One region of the Flavobacterium pisciphilum genome, then DNA from elsewhere that is predicted to be linked to it. Evidence: riboswitches for the same ligand, from Rfam matches in the RefSeq annotation. Region 1 holds a riboswitch; the other holds the start of a gene.

Region 1 (5,665 bases):
CATTGGTATGACCAAACCAATCTTCATTTACCATAAAGTATCCTTTGGTAAAATCAGTTGCGCTAACATAAGGAGTTACTGGAGTAAGTGTTGATGCAATAGGAAATTGTTCAAAAGAAGGATTATAAGTCCAAGCATCCCAAGAACCATTTTCTAAAACACGACTGGTAGCTCCCAAAGAAGAATAATCAAAATCTGTATCTGCAGGGTTTTTTACCCAATAAGACCAATATCCATTGCTAGCCCATCCTGATTGCCAGTGATCTGCAGCATCTATAGCTGTGTAACTGTCAAAATCATACCCTGATGTATTTACAATACCATTTTCAGGATAGTGTGGGTAGATTACGTTTCCGTCTTTGTAAAGTCCGATTGTATTTGTGCCGTTTAGGTCAAAACCCAATCCTCCAATAGCAGTTCCAAGATCTGGTCCAGAATAATATTGTAGTGCATAAAAACGATGATCTGCTTTTGCAATTGCTTTTACCATATCTACACCAGTTGCAGTACCATCCCATCGGTAACCCCATACCAAAGCATCCGAGTTTTTACCATCATTCCATTGTATAACCAACGCCGCTTTATTGGCTCCTGTGCCCACCCAATACTTAATAGCGTCAAAATCTGTAGTAGTGGCTACACTTTTATTGTTTACAGTTTTGGCGGTTGGATTTTGCTTTAGATCATATCTAATTACGCCCTGCACTTTTATTTGTGCATTGGTAAGAAATGTAAAAAGCAACAGTATTCTTAAAAAGTAAATTTGTTTCATGTATTTAAGTTGAAATTTTATCGGTTAGTTTTAATTTAGATACAAGTCATAGGCACCAGAAACTTCTGTAGAGACTTCTCCTAACCAGCCAGCTTCCTGATTGATTCCTGTATATACTTTAACAAAATCGATTCCGGGAAGTTTTACATATTTTCCGTCTTTGTCTACTGCCCATGAAATATCAATATTAGATCCTTCATCATTATTTGGAGCATTATCAGCATATCCAAAATCAAACGATTTACCTACCCAATAGTTTCCAGTTCCGCTCTGATCGTAAAAATTGTTTTCGATTTTTGTTCCTGTTAAGTTGTATGAAGCCTCAGCAATCCAAAGCGGATAATAACTTTGACTATGAAACGTGCTTTGTGTTTTATAACCTGAATTTCCAAGGTTGTCTTGCCATTTAATATATTCTATATCAGTTTGCCAAAATTCATTTCCTGCAACAGGCGCTTTGTTGGCATCAGGTTTAAAATAAGTAATCGTGTAATTCTTGATTGTAGTATTTTTAAAATATTCACTTCCTGCGATTTCGTACCATTCGTCTTCATCAGGTTTTCCGTTTTTATTTTTGTCATAAGCTACTAGAATAATCCCCGGTTCACAAGATCCAGAGCGCGACTCATTGGCTGCGTTTCCCCAAAAAGCATTCCCTAAAATCTTAAAATCTCTTCCATTCATATTCGGAATGGTATGATCAAAACCAAATACGACGTAACCTCCAAAACCACCTAGAGAAATCATGGTTGCTTTTGACCCAACAAGTGCATTTTTTGCTGCAGTGATAAGATTGGTTGCTGTATTTCCAGGTGAATAAATCGGAATTTCATTAGTGAATTGACCCACAGCAGGGCGGAAGTCAAATACATTAGCGATGTATTTGCTGTAACTTTTTGATTCTTTGGTTACATTGATAGTTGAGGTGTATGTTTTTACAACTCCATTGGTTACTACCTTTAAAGTTAACGGATAGTTTTTTAAATACGGACTAATAAAATCGAGCTGTGCGCTTTGTGAGATTATAGAATCCTTAATACTCCATGTAAGCTGAGAATTACTAGATAGTTTTGGATCAATATTCAGAACGTTGAAACGGTTGATAGTGTATGATCCTACGAGTACTTCAGAAGGATTTTCATTTTCCAGACTTTCTTCTTTATCAGATTCACAAGCAATAAAGCCGAGCAAGAGAATTGATAGTAAGGCAGTTTTTAAAATTTTAGAAGGATTTTTTTCCATATTTAATTGTGATTTATTTGTGTAAAAGCAAATAATTACAACGCCAATGGAAATAAGAGAACAATGATACTGTTCGCATTAAAGCGCACAAAATCAGTATTGTCCTTAGCTTTATTCCACGAAAGCGTCAAACATTATAGTATCTGGCAGGTCTTCTGACTTGTTCCATTTTTGAAATCCTTCCCATTAAAAACAGTGGATATACTTTTCAAAAACTTTGTTGTGGAGCTTACAGCAGCGGGTCTGTTTCGGATTCTCACCGAATTCCCTATTAAGTGCTTTTTATGGCGCACCAGATTTCGGCAAATGTAAAGAAAATATAGGTAGAAACAATTTTAAGAGAGAAAGCGAAAATTGCATTACCACCAAATTCATTTTGGATGTAAGACTTTAAAATATTTATGGTTGAGATAATTGTGTTAAAATGTTTTTATGAGTTGTAATAATGTATGTTTTTATGAATTTATGTATTGAAAAAGTAATTTTGTTTTGTTTGTCTTTGTGGAATGATAAAAATTGCTCATCTATGACTATTGCTAAGAATCATTTAGGTATAAAAGCTAAATTTGTGATGTGAAAAAGATTATTACTTACATATTCATTTTTTTAATAGCCTCTAATATTGGTGTTTTTCAGCAGTTTTATAAATTGCCTGTCTTATTTCAGCATTTTAAAGAGCATACAGAAATAAGTAAAGTAAGTTTTATTGATTTTTTAGAAATGCATTATTGGGGTGACGATCTAGATGATGATGATGGTGACCGTGATATGCAACTTCCTTTTAAAAATATAAGTGGTTATTCATTACACCTTGTATTTATTCCTACAGATAAACATGCCTGTTACATCCCTTTTGTTAGTAGTCTAACACAGACTAATAGCATTCCATATACATGCAATTTGTATTCTAACCCCGCTTTATTCTCTTTATTCAGGCCTCCTATAGTATAATTTGATTTTCAAATTTTTTATTGTGGTTAAGACATGTTCTATGTTTTAGCCATAGCATTATTATTTCTAAAATTAAATCAAATTATGCTTAATAAGATAATACAATTTTCAGTTAAGAATAAACTGGTAATTGGCGTCTTTACATTGCTATGGATTATCTATGGTGTGTATGAAGTGAGTCGTTTACCTATTGATGCCGTTCCAGACATCACAAACAATCAAGTACAAATTATTACAACCGCTCCATCCTTGGGGGCAGAAGACGTAGAGCGTCTTATAACTTTTCCGATAGAGCAGGCAATAAGTAATATTCCGCAGCTGAAAGAAAGCCGTAGTATTTCTCGCTTCGGACTTTCGTTAGTTACTATCGTTTTTGATGACAATACCGATGTGTATTGGGCACGTCAGCAAGTTGCTGAGCGTTTGCAAAAAGTCGAGATAGATGAAAATGCCAGCACACCCGAAATGGCACCAGCTACAACTGGATTGGGCGAAATATATCAGTATGTTGTAAAACCACAACCGGGTTATGAAGCCAAATATTCTCTCGAAGATTTAAGAACCATTCAAGATTGGACTATTAGAAGGCAGTTATTAGGAACTCCCGGAATTGCCGATGTAGCTACTTTTGGTGGGAAATTAAAACAATATGAAATTGCAGTAAATCCAGCACGATTAAAGGCTCAAAGCCTTACTATAAAAGAAGTGTTTACAGCATTGAGTAGTAATAACGAAAATACAGGTGGGGCTTATATTGAGAAAGGTCCCACAGTGCTTTATATTCGAAGCGTAGGTCTTACTAAGAATATAAGTGATATTCAGAATATTATTGTAAAAAATACCCAAGCAGGAACCCCAATTCTTATAAAAGATATTGCCGATGTAAAAATGTCTTCGGCGATACGATATGGTGCTTTAACCACAGATGATCTTGGAGAGTCTGTAGGTGGAATTGTGATGATGCTTAAGGGGGAAAATGCCAATAATGTTATTGTAAATGTAAAGAAACGTGTTGCCGAAATAGAGAAAATTTTGCCAGAGGGTTTAAAAATAGAACCTTTTTTAGACCGTACTAAAATGGTTGATAATGCTATTGGTACAGTTCAAAAAAACCTTATCGAAGGAGCTTTGATAGTTGTTTTGGTACTGGTATTATTTTTAGGAAATTTAAGAGCAGGGTTTATAGTAGCATCAGTTATTCCTTTGGCGATGCTGTTTGCAATTATCATGATGAACACCTTTGGAGTAAGTGGTAATCTAATGAGCCTTGGTGCACTTGATTTTGGTTTGATAGTAGATGGAGCTGTAATTATAGTCGAAGCCATATTGCATCATTTGCACAGTACTAAAAAGTATAAAGGCATAGATAATATCTCGCAAGAAGATATGGACAAGGAAGTTACAGGATCAGCAGGGCGCATGATGAATGCTGCTGTATTTGGACAAATAATTATCCTTATCGTATACCTTCCTATACTGTCATTGGAAGGAATAGAAGGTAAAATGTTTAAGCCAATGGCACAAACCGTAGCCTTTGCTATTTTGGGTGCTTTTATACTCTCACTTACTTATGTGCCAATGGTTAGTTCGTTGTTTATAAGTAAGAAAATGAACCACAAGCCAAATCTTTCAGACCGTATTATGGCAAGGCTAGAGTTTTATTATGAAAAGTGGCTGAATAAGGCTTTACGCATAAGAAAAGGGATAGTGATTTCGGCATTTGTTTTATTCGGAATTGCAATGCTTGTGTTTTCAAGAATGGGAGGAGAGTTCATTCCGCAATTAGAAGAAGGAGATTTTGCTGTAGAAACCCGATTGTTGTTAGGTACAAACCTATCAACAACTACAGAAACAATCCAAAAAATATCAGCAGCGCTTAAAAGCAGTTATCCAGAAGTAGAAAAGGTAGTTTCAAGAATTGGAAGTGCTGAGATTCCTACTGATCCAATGCCTATAGAAGGAGGGGATATGATTATTGTTTTAAAAGATAAATCAGAATGGACTAGTGCTTCTTCATTTCCAGAGTTGGCAGATAAAATGACCAAAACAGTCAAGCAAGTTGCTCCCGGAGTTACTACAGGTTTTCAGTTTCCGGTTCAAATGCGTTTTAACGAATTAATGACTGGTGCAAAACAAGATGTTGTATGTAAAATATATGGTGAAGATCTTGAAAAGCTTGCTGAATATGCTGAGAAATTAGGAGCAATTGCCAAAACAGTAGATGGAGCTACAGATCTTTATGTAGAGAAAGTTACAGGAATGCCACAAATAGTTATTGACTACGACTGGGCAGAAATGGCTAAATACGGCATCTATGTTTCCGATATAAACAAAACTGTAAACGCGGCATTTGCTGGAGCGGTAGCAGGAAGCATTTATGAAGGTGAGAAACGTTTTGATATGGTCGTTAGAGTAGAGGATAGCGGTCGAAAAGACATTTCGGATGTGCGAAACTTATTAATCGCAACCCCAACAGGAACGCAAATTCCATTGTATCAAGTAGCATCGGTAAAAGAAATAGAAGGTCCCAACCAGATACAACGTGAAGATGCGAAAAGAAGGATAATTGTAGGTTTCAATGTTAGAGGTCGAGATGTGGAATCTATAGTTGAAGAATTGCAGAAAAAGGTAGATACCCAAATAAAATTTGATCCGGGGTATTATATCACCTATGGAGGAACATTCGAAAACTTGCAAGAA
Region 2 (5,665 bases), 5.2 Mb from region 1:
TTTTAATTTTATGCTATCAATTTATGTACAAATAACACCATTTTAAAACAATTACAAGCGTGACTATTGTCTTGTTGGAGAGTCTTGTTAGATTAATATTAATTGAAGTATAGTTCTTAAATTTTAATCTTAAAAAAATGAAAAAATCTGTTTTAAAGAACATTGTCTTTTTTGTAATTCTATTATGTAGTGTAATTACTGTATCTGCTCAGGATAAAGTCGATACTGTAGTTATGCTAAACGGTGAGAAAAAAGAAGGTAAAGTTGTATCGGTAAAAGATGACGCTATTAAATTTGTATACAAAGGCGAAGCACTTGAATATGAGTTTAAAAAATCAGAAATAAATGTAATTGTATTTGCAAGTGGCAGAACAGAAGTAATCAATAAAGGAGGAAATTCTAGTATTGCTTCATCACAAGTTCCAGCAACAGGCAGAAAAGGTAAAATAGCCATATTGCCTTATGAATTCATAACAAATGACCCTTCTCTTAATGCTAATTCTATGGCAGAGCAACTACAGGCAGAAAGTTATCTGTCTGTTAAAGAGAATACTTCTGGTTTAGAATTACAGGATCCAATTACAACAAATAGTTTATTGGCAAAAAATAATATCACACATGCCAATTTAAAATCTATTAGCCCAACAGAAATGGCAGCGTTATTAGGTGTTGAAAATGTATTATACGGAATTGCTAACGTAACAAATAAAGGAACTTCATCTTATGGAAGTGGTGTTACAAGTTATAATGATAAAGAAACACAGAATAAAGAGGGGAGAAAAGAAACTACTAAATCATCTGGTTCAGCATACAACTCTAACAATGCTACTACTATGATTAATTATGACACCAAAATCAATCTAAATATTTATAACGATAAAGGAGCTAATTTATATTCAGAATCAAGAAATTCTTTTGGAACTGGATTCGATGCCTATCATGCTACAATTAACTATTTGATAAAACGTTGTCCCTTTGGAGTTAAAGCAAAGCATTAATATAGATTAAAGCATAAAAGAGCGCTACATAGTATTCTTTGTTATTTATGATTTTGTAATATACGCATTGCAGTAACCTGCTCAAATTGCATGCGCGTAAGTTTTTTTATGGCATCAACATATGTAAATGTTTTTGTTTTTTTTACTTCATTTCTTTGTCTTTCAATAAAAACAAAGAAATGAAAACATTACTTACAACAGCGTTATTACTTGCATTATCATTAACTATTTCTGCTCAGGATATTATTCATAAAAAAGTATATAGTACTAAAATGGATAAAGAGATTGAGACAGTTATTATTACTCCTAAACTCAAAAAAGGAGTATCCTATAAAACCGTTTATTTATTGCATGGTTATAGCGGAAACCCTGATAGAACTTATAAAAAAGATATTCCCGATCTTGTTAGTAAATCAGAAAAATATCAAACTATTTATGTATTACCAACTGGTAATTTTAATAGCTGGTATGTAGATAGTCCAATCAATAAAACGTCACAATATCAAACCTTTATTGGAAAAGAGCTAGTTGAATATATTGACGCTAATTATCCAACAATCAAGGATCGAAAATTTAGAGGAATTTTAGGTTGGAGCATGGGAGGATATGGAGCAACAACTATTGGTGTTACTTATCAAAATAGTTTTTCGATTGTAGGCAGTACGTGTGGAGCACTAGATTTTAATCGTTTTGGTGAAAATTTTCATAATTATCAAGTAGATAAAGTTTTGGGAGAGTTTAAAAGTTTGCCAAAAGAATATTTTGCATTCAATAAAATTGAACAAATGCAAAAATCAAATCAGTATTATATTCTGGATTGCGGCACTGAAGATGAGCAAATGATTGAGATGAACAGAGATTTTCATAAACTCTTGAACAATCAAAAAGTAGAACATCTTTATATTGAATCTCGCGGAGGACACGATACTAATTATTGGAGTAAAGCATTATCAAATCAATTAGCATTATTTGAAAACTATTTTGGTACTGAAAAATTATAAATTATGTTGTTTTTAAGGTATACTAAACACCATATTTTAAAGGATAATTCATAAAACTAAAAAGACACTACAGATTTGCGATTGCAAATACGACGTAGTGTCTTTTTTGAGTAAATAATCTATTGTAATGTTGTACTATGACAACACAGTTGTTTCAATAGACGCCGTTATAATTGAATTAATAATGGACAAGGTAAGTGGATCTTGCTCTCCTGAAAAGAAGGCATCCAATACTTCTTGGAAAATTGGATTACTGTTTTCTACCAAAGTAAAAAGTGTCATCGATGAGCGTAATTTTCGCGCTTCTAATTCTCCTAGAATTGATTCAGCAGATTTCATTTTGAAAGTCAATATCAATTCCGAAATCTCGATAAGGTGTTTTCCTAAAATAGGATGTGCAATAAATTCTGTTGCTTCTTTTAAATCTGTAATAGCATAAAATTTGGCAGTATCACTAGTTCCTAATCCCGCAATTTGAGGAAAGATAAACCACATCCAGTTCGTCTCTTTTTTCCCTTTTTTAATTTCAGAAAGAGCGGTAAGATAAAGGTGGTTTTGTGCTTCTAAAAAGCGGATTAAATCATTGTTTGAATATGCCATTGTAATGTTAGATTGTGTAAAAAAAGGGTGCAAAAGTATTAAAAAATATAGGCAATTCCTAATGAAAGATTCAGACAGTGTGCGTTTTATGACTAAGTTGCGTAATATCTTACTTAAATTGACTTGGGTTATAACTTCTGTTTGTAGATGAAATTCTACAATCCAATATGTCCAATTATTATTTTTTATTATCTCATTTCAGGCCTAATTTTAAGCATTTATTTATTGGCTTTTTTTGTTAAAAAACGCATTGAATATCTGGCTTTGGTAATTTATACATATCACATTATTCTTTATGATTTTATTACAAAAATTATAATTTTATTAGATAACAATTATTTTTTATGAAGTATAGTTATATCTTTACCTAAAATTTTGGTCTATTTTTTTCTTAAAATTAAGATAAAATAGTTAAAAGGGAATCAGGTGTAAATCCTGAACAGGCCCGCTACTGTAAGTTCTATATAAGTCTTTAAACGTTACTAATGCCACTGTTTGTTTTAGCAAATGGGAAGGTTGTTTAAAGATGGAATAAGTCAGGAGACCTGCCAAAATCACATAGTTTAAAACTTTCGAGGAACAAAGTTGAAGAACAAGAAATCACCCTATTATTTTATAATGGGCTTTTTTTCTTATGCTTCTTGATGATTATACCTCAGTAAGTTTTTATAATTTATTTAGTGATGTATAATACAAAAAAAAGTCTTTTATTCATTTTTACGTTATTTGCTCCATTTGTGCTTTATTCTCAAGCATCTAATGATAGTATACGCCCTTTAAAAGAAGTAATTCTAAAAGGAAAACCTTTCCAAGAAGTAATTCCAGTACAAAGCCTTTCAGGAAAATTACTAGAAAACTTAGCCAGTCACAATGTTGCAGATGCACTTCGCTATTTTGCTGGAACCCAAATTAAAGATTACGGAGGACTTGGAGGTCTTAAAACAGTCGATGTACGTAATATGGGTACGCATCATGTAGGTGTTTTTTATGACGGAATACAGTTGGGTAACGCTCAGAATGGAGTTACCGATCTAGGTAAATACTCCTTAGATGACATGGAATCGCTTACGATGTATAACGGTCAAAAAAGTGAAATTTTCCAGTCGGCAAAAGACTTCGCAGCGGCCTCAGCAATTTATTTAAAAACAAAACGACCTGTTTTTGATGATAATAAAAAGACACATTTATTAGTACGCTATAAAACGATGTCTATAAACTACAACAATCCTTCTTTTAGATGGGAGCAAAAGCTAAGTGACAAAATAAGCATGAGTGTAAGCTCAGAGTACATAAAATCCAATGGTCAATATAAATTTAGATATAAAAGAGACAATCAAGATGGTACTGTTGCCTATGATACCACAGCTACCAGACACAATAGTGATATAGCAGCACTAAGAATTGAATCAGGTATTTTTGGAAAGATAAATAACGGCTCTTGGGACGCCAAAGTTTATTATTATGATTCAGATAGGGGAGCACCAGGAGCTATTGTAGAGAATAAGTTTTCTGATGGATTTAGACAATATGACAAAAACTTCTTTGCGCAAGCCTCGATAGTAAAGGATTTTACAAAAAGGTATAAATTTCAGGCAAAGGCAAAATATGCTGATGATTACACGCATTATGTAGCTAGAGATACGACAAACATATTAGGAGAAATAGTAACCGAGGGAGCACAATCTGATGATAGCTATTATCAAAAAGAAATATACTTCTCAGCAGTAAATATGTACAGTATATTGCCTACATGGGATGTTTCTCTATCCACAGATTTTCAATACAACAAGCTAGACGCAACAAGGAGAGGAATACAAACCCAGTTTTCATTTCCGCAACGTTACACCGGATTATTTTCATTAGCAAGTTCGCTCAGACTTGGACGCTTTAAGGCTTTAGGTAGTGTAGTAGGCACTTATGTTCAGGAAGAAGTACGTTATAATGCAAAAGCGCCAGACAAAAAAGAACTTACTCCAGCATTATTTATTGGTTATACTCCTTTTAAGGATTATGATTTTAATTTAAGAGCATTTGCAAAACGCATTTTTAGAATGCCAACATTTAATGATTTGTATTATACTATGGTTGGTTCTAGTACGCTAAGACCAGAGTATATGAACCAATATGATGTAGGATTTACTTATAATTTACCTACTGGCAAAGGTTTCTTCGATCGATTTTCGATTCAGGCAGACGCTTATTATACCAATACCAAAGATAAAATAGTAGCAGCTCCAACAGGAAATCTGTTTCGTTGGATGATGACAAATATGGGACAAGTTAAAGGACATGGTATTGAATCTGTAATTAATATGGGAATGCATATTAATAAATTAAACCTGTCTACCAATCTGACCTATACATATTCAGAAAGCAGAGATTACACAAAGTTTTTAGGATTAGAAACTTCTTCTTATGGAGACCAAATACCTTATACACCATGGCATAGCGGATCTGGAATACTAAATGCTAGTTATGAATCTTGGAATTTTAACTACAGTTTTATCTATGTAGGAAAACGATACAATGGAAATGTAAACAATATTAAGGTTAATGAAGTACAACCTTGGTACACTCATGATTTATCGATGCAAAAATCTTTTGCACTCACTAATTATTTGATAAAGGGAACTATTGAAGTGAACAATGTATTCAATCAGCAGTATGAGGTTATATACAATTATCCTATGCCGGGTCGTACACTAAAATTTATAATCAGTATTGAGCTATGAAAAAGATAACAACAAAATTAGTATTAGGCTTATTTATAGCTCTTGCCTTTGTTTCTTGTAGAGAAGATGAAGTTATTTTTCTGTCCTCAGACAAAAGTGTTGCTGCTCCAAGAAGCGATGGCAATATAGAAGGTTTTTACCTTCTTAATGAGGGTAATATGGGAATGAACAGAGCAAGCATTGATGTGTTTAATTACCGAACTGGAAATTATACAACCGATGTTTATTCTGAACGTAACCCAACAGTTGTAAAAGAGCTAGGCGATGTAGGTAACGATATAAAAATATATGGCAATAAGGTTTATGCTGTAATCAATTGCTCTAATAAGGTTGA

The links. A riboswitch is a leader RNA that binds a small molecule or an ion and turns the genes downstream of it on or off. The one in region 1 is predicted to bind cobalamin.
Region 2: it holds a riboswitch for cobalamin, as region 1 does, so the genes downstream of both, LNQ49_RS00980 (TonB-dependent receptor) here and LNQ49_RS22905 (cell surface protein) in region 1, are expected to answer to the same signal.

What each region holds. Positions count from the first base shown of each region.
Region 1 covers NZ_JAJJMO010000001.1:5,373,065-5,378,729, forward strand. Annotated here, with positions in the region: gene LNQ49_RS22900 (T9SS type A sorting domain-containing protein) at 1-772, opposite strand, end outside; gene LNQ49_RS22905 (cell surface protein) at 803-2,014, opposite strand; cobalamin riboswitch at 2,143-2,326, opposite strand; gene LNQ49_RS22910 (hypothetical protein) at 2,588-2,965, shown strand; gene LNQ49_RS22915 (CusA/CzcA family heavy metal efflux RND transporter) at 3,050-5,665, shown strand, end outside.
Region 2 covers NZ_JAJJMO010000001.1:220,305-225,969, reverse strand. Annotated here, with positions in the region: gene LNQ49_RS00995 (hypothetical protein) at 138-998, shown strand; gene LNQ49_RS00990 (alpha/beta hydrolase) at 1,178-1,999, shown strand; gene LNQ49_RS00985 (DUF1810 domain-containing protein) at 2,135-2,599, opposite strand; cobalamin riboswitch at 2,959-3,166, shown strand; gene LNQ49_RS00980 (TonB-dependent receptor) at 3,283-5,331, shown strand; gene LNQ49_RS00975 (beta-propeller fold lactonase family protein) at 5,328-5,665, shown strand, end outside.